Regions from separate parts of the Streptomyces sp. NPDC101160 genome, predicted to be linked through region 1. Evidence: riboswitches for the same ligand, from Rfam matches in the RefSeq annotation. Region 1 holds a riboswitch; the other holds the start of a gene.
What was found. Region 1 has a riboswitch for cobalamin ahead of cobN (cobaltochelatase subunit CobN). Riboswitches for the same ligand answer to the same signal wherever they lie in the genome.
Positions count from the first base shown of each region.

Region 2: it holds a riboswitch for cobalamin, as region 1 does, so the genes downstream of both, ACIRSU_RS00050 (HoxN/HupN/NixA family nickel/cobalt transporter) here and cobN (cobaltochelatase subunit CobN) in region 1, are expected to answer to the same signal.

Region 1 covers NZ_JBIWPJ010000006.1:287,451-289,835, forward strand. The annotation lists gene cobN (cobaltochelatase subunit CobN) at 1-1,139, opposite strand, end outside; cobalamin riboswitch at 1,179-1,321, opposite strand; gene ACIRSU_RS20735 (cobalamin biosynthesis protein CobG) at 1,551-2,385, shown strand, end outside.
Region 2 covers NZ_JBIWPJ010000001.1:8,203-10,587, forward strand. The annotation lists gene ACIRSU_RS00050 (HoxN/HupN/NixA family nickel/cobalt transporter) at 184-1,293, opposite strand; cobalamin riboswitch at 1,320-1,510, opposite strand; gene ACIRSU_RS00055 (metalloregulator ArsR/SmtB family transcription factor) at 1,590-1,958, shown strand.

The DNA of each region.
Region 1 (2,385 bases):
CCGAAGTCGTAACCCTCGGCGATGAGCCGCTTCAGGAGGGCCACGGCGGAGGCGGGGGTGTCCAGGCCGACCGCGTTGCCGATCCGGGAGTGCTTCGTCGGGTACGCGGAGAGGACGAGCGCCAGCTTCTTCTCGGCGTTCGGGATGTGCCGCAGCCGGGCGTGCCGGACGGCGATACCGGCGACCCGGGCGGCGCGCTCGGCGTCCGCCACGTACGCCGGCAGGCCGTCCTCGTCGATCTCCTTGAAGGAGAACGGGACGGTGATCAGCCGGCCGTCGAACTCCGGCACGGCGACCTGGCTGGCCGCGTCCAGCGGCGACAGGCCCTCGTCGTTCTCCTCCCACGCGGCCCGCGAGCCGGTCAGGCACAGCGCCTGCAGGATCGGCACGTCGAGCGCGGCCAGCGCACCCGCGTCCCACGCCTCCTCGTCACCGCCCGCCTGCGCCTCGGCCGGCTTGGTGCCACCGGCGGCGAGGACGGTGGTGACGATCGCGTCGGCGGACCGGAGCGTGTCGAGCAGCTCCGCCTCGGGGGCGCGCAGCGACGCCACGTACAACGGGAGAGCCCTGGCCCCGGCGTCCTCGATGGCGTCGCAGAGGGCGCCGACGAAGGCGGTGTTCCCGCTCATGTGGTGGGCGCGGTAGTAGAGCACCGCGACGGTCGGGCCACTGACGTCCTTGGCCGGGCGGTCGAGCCGGCCCCAGGTGGGGGCGGCGGCCGGCGGCTCGAAGCCGTGGCCGGTGAGCAGGACCGTGTCGGAGAGGAAGCGGGCGAGCTGGCCGAGGTTCGCCGGGCCGCCGTGCGCGAGATAGGCGTGGGCCTCGGTGGCCACGCCGACCGGCACCGTGGAGGAGCCCATGAGCTGCGCGTCCGGCGCCTGTTCGCCGCTCAGCACGACCACCGGCTTCCCGGCGGCGAGCACCGCGTCCAGGCCCTCCTCCCAGGAACGCACACCGCCGAGCAGGCGTACGACGACGAGCTCGGCGCCGTCGAGCAGCGCCGCGAGGTCGTCGAGCGGGAGGCGGGCGGGGTTGGCGTAACGCCACTCCACCGCCGGCTCACCGTCCCCGGCGGGGACGGCGTTCGCCGCACGGGCGCTGAGCAGGTCGGTGTCGGAGTGCGACAGCAGCAGGAGCATGGCGAGGCTCAGGCCCTTCCTCGGGGTTGTCCGCGCCCCGGGTGGTCGTGTGGACGGCAGGAGTTCCTGACTCACCGGCCCCTGACTGCTCGGGACCGGCTCACAGTGGCGGGACCGCGCCGGATTCTCACCGGGCTTCCTCCCCGGGGCCCTGGGACCCCATGCCGATCTGCATCCTAGATCGTGCGGCCCGCGGCCCGGAGGGGACGGCGGGGTCGGCCGGATCACATCGGGGAAGTGGGCCGGATCGCGCCGGGGGAATCGGCCGGATCGCGCCGAAGGCCGGCCGGAGCGGGGCGGAGGGCCAGGCGGTTCGCGCCGCGGCCGCGGCCGAATCGGACCGCGGCCCGGCCGGATCCGCCACGGCCGTCGACCGGATCACACTCGGTGGCCGGGCGGTTCCCCGTGGGTATGCTCGCCGCCATGCCGCCCACCCCACCCCCGGCGCCCGAACGGGGCGAACCCGTCATACGGGACCGTGGCGACGCGTGCCCGGGCGCGCTCCGCCTGCATGCCGCCGCCGACGGCTTCCTGGCCCGACTCCGGCTGCCCGCCGGGCGGCTGACGGAGGATCAGGTCGTGGTCCTGGCCGACGCCGCCGAGTCCCTGGGGGACGGCAGCGTCACCATCACCTCGCGCGGCAACCTCGAACTGCGCGGCCTCCCGGACGGCTGCGGCGCCGGCCTCGCCGCCCTCCTCGACCGGGCCGGCCTCCTCCCCTCCCCGACCCACGAACGCGTCCGCAACATCCTCGCCTCGCCCGCCGCCGGCCTCGACGGACTCGGCCACGCCGACGTGCAGTTGTGGGCGCGCGAGCTGGACGCGCTGCTGTGCGCGGAGCCGCGGGCGGCGTCCCTTTCGGGACGGTTTCTGTTCGTCCTGGACGACGGGCGGGGCGATGTGGCCGGGCTCGGCGGCGATGTGACCTTGATCGCAGGAGCGGGCGGGGGCGCGGGCGAAGCTGCCCTGCTGAGGCTGGGGTCGCGGGCGTTCCGGGTGACGGAGGCCGGGGGCGGCGCAGTCGATGAGGCCGCGGCAGTCGCGGCGGGCCAGGCCGGCCCTGGGTCTCCGGCCGCGGCCCCTGGCGGCGCAGCCGGTGAGGCCGCGGCAGGCGCGGCGGGCGCGGCGGGCCAGGCCGGCCCTGGGTCTCCGGCCGCGGCCCCTGGCGGCGCCGCCTCGACGGCGGCCCGGGCCGCGCTCGTCTGCGCCCTCGCCTTCCTCGACGCCGCCGACGCCGCCGGGAACG
Region 2 (2,385 bases), on a different contig from region 1:
TGCGCGCTGCGTGCCGTGGTGGCGTCGTCGTTGGGCTGGACGGCCTTCCCGGTGCAAGACGAGGGCGGGGCCCGAAAGCCCCCGGCCGCTGCGACGATGGGGAAGCCGTGGCCTCGCTCCGGTTTCGCGGTGGCAGGTGGCGCCTCGTGCAGTGCCGGGGCCGAGGCGCCGGCCGATGTGCCGTCAGCCGGCGTCGGCGGTGCGGCTGCTCCAGCGCTGCTCGACCTTGGCCAGGCGCCAGTAGGCGATGGCCACGGCCCAGACGACGACGAACAGGCCGACGATGACGTAGCCGACGTTGTCCAGGTCCAGGCCGGCGATCCAGTCGGTGACGTCATCGCTCAGGCCGAGCTTGTCGTGCAGGACGCCGACCAGCTCGATGGTGCCGACGAAGAAGGCGACGGCGATCGACAGTCCGGTGATCGTGAGGTTGTAGAAGACCTTGCGGACGGGGTTCGAGAAGGCCCACTGGTAGGCGAAGTTCATGAACGTGCCATCGAGGGTGTCGAACAGACTCATGCCGGCTGCGAAGAGCAGCGGCAGGCACAGGACCGCGTACCACGGGAGGCCGGCGGCGGCGCCGTTGCCGGCCAGCGCGAGGAGCAGGACCTCGGTCGTGGTGTCGAAGCCGATGCCGAAGAGGAAGCCGAGCGGGAACATCTGGCCGGGGCGGCGGATGGACTTGGTGAGCCGGCCCAGGATGCGGTTCATGAAGCCGCGCGAGTCCAGGTGAGCCTCCAGCTCAGCCTCGTCGAACTGCCCGCCGCGCATGGCCCTGAAGACGCGCACAATACCGAACAGGGCGACGAGGTTGAGGGCGGCGATGAGGTACAGGAAGCTTCCGGAGACCGTGGTGCCGACTGTGCCGAGTACCTGGTGGGTCCGGGAGCCTTCGTTCATCAGGGTGCCGGCGAGCTTCGCCCCGCCGGCGACCAGGGCGGCCATCACGACCACGACACCGGAGTGCCCGAGGGCGAACCAGAAGCCCACCGACACCGGCCTTTGGCCATCGGCCATCAGCTTGCGGGTGGTGTTGTCGATCGCCGCTATGTGGTCGGCGTCGAAGGCGTGCCGCATACCGAGGGTGTAGGCAGTGATGCCCAGACCCACGCCGAACGCCTTGGTACCGACCTCGTAGTGATGCGGGATCACGAGCAGGAAGAGGATCCCGAAGGCGACCACGTGCAGAGCGACGATCACGGCCAGCAGGCCTGCGGTTCGGACGGTGTCCTCGCGTCGCCAGCGAAAGGACGTGGCGCCGGCGGTTTCGGGCACGCCTTGGGACACGGTCATGCGGTCACGCTCCAGCACCTCGTGGATCAGCTTCGTGATGCCGTGGCCGGTCTCCTGGCTGACGGGTCGACGCGCCCGCCCCTGCCTTCCCGGCCGTGAGACCAGTGGCAACGCATGGGGCGGGAACTTCCCGATCACAGTGGCGAGGGCCGCTCCGGCCTGAGCCCCTGAGGGGCTGTCACCGGTCTTCCCGTACACCACGGCCTGGTCACCTTATGGGGTCACGGGATATAGCTGCAAGGCTGCATATCTGAGCAGGTATGGAGGGGACGGCGGGCGGCTGCGATGATGGGGCCATGCACCTCGTCCCTGCGGAACGCGCCGGGCAGCGCACCATCGACGGCCACCGCGTCTGCGATGCCATCGCAGCCGTCGGCGAGCCCGAGCGCGTACGCGCCTGGGCCGATCGTTTTTCCCTGCTCTCCGACCCTGGACGCCTCGCCCTGCTGCTCGCCCTCCACGAGGCCGGTCCCATCGCCGTCTCGGACCTCGCCGTCGCCACCGGAATGCGGGACACGGCCGTGTCCCAGGCACTGCGGCTGCTGAGGGCCGCAGGCGTTGTCGAAGGCGAGAAGAACGGCAGGATTGTCCGCTACCGACTCGTCAACGGCCCGATCTCCGTGCTGCTCACTCACTGCACATCCCGCGACACGAGCGCAGATTGAGCGCTGTCTGGTGCGGGCAGGCCCAACCGCTGAGCCAAGTGGCTTCGATGGACCGTCGGGCGGCGTGATCGGCAGGCCGCCGCCGAGGCCGGCCCCAGGAGCGAAGCGGAGTACGGTGTCGAAGGATGCGGGGGGACCTGGCCGGCTCACCAGCTGCCGGCCGTCGCGGCCGACCGCCGAAGGTGACGGGCGGTTCGTCGAAGGTGATACGGGGCAGTTCGTCAAAGGTGACGGGCAGTTCGTCGAGGCCTGCTCGGGCGACGGCCGCGAGCAATATTAGTTGTCCGACTTCCCTGGCAAACGATCCAGGTTCGGCGGCAGAGGACAAGCAGCCGGGTGGCGCGGCGCAGAGCTCGGAGACGATCGTGAACGAGGTCGTCACCATAGGCACCACCATGGCCTGCGGCATCGCCGCGTACGTGGTCTG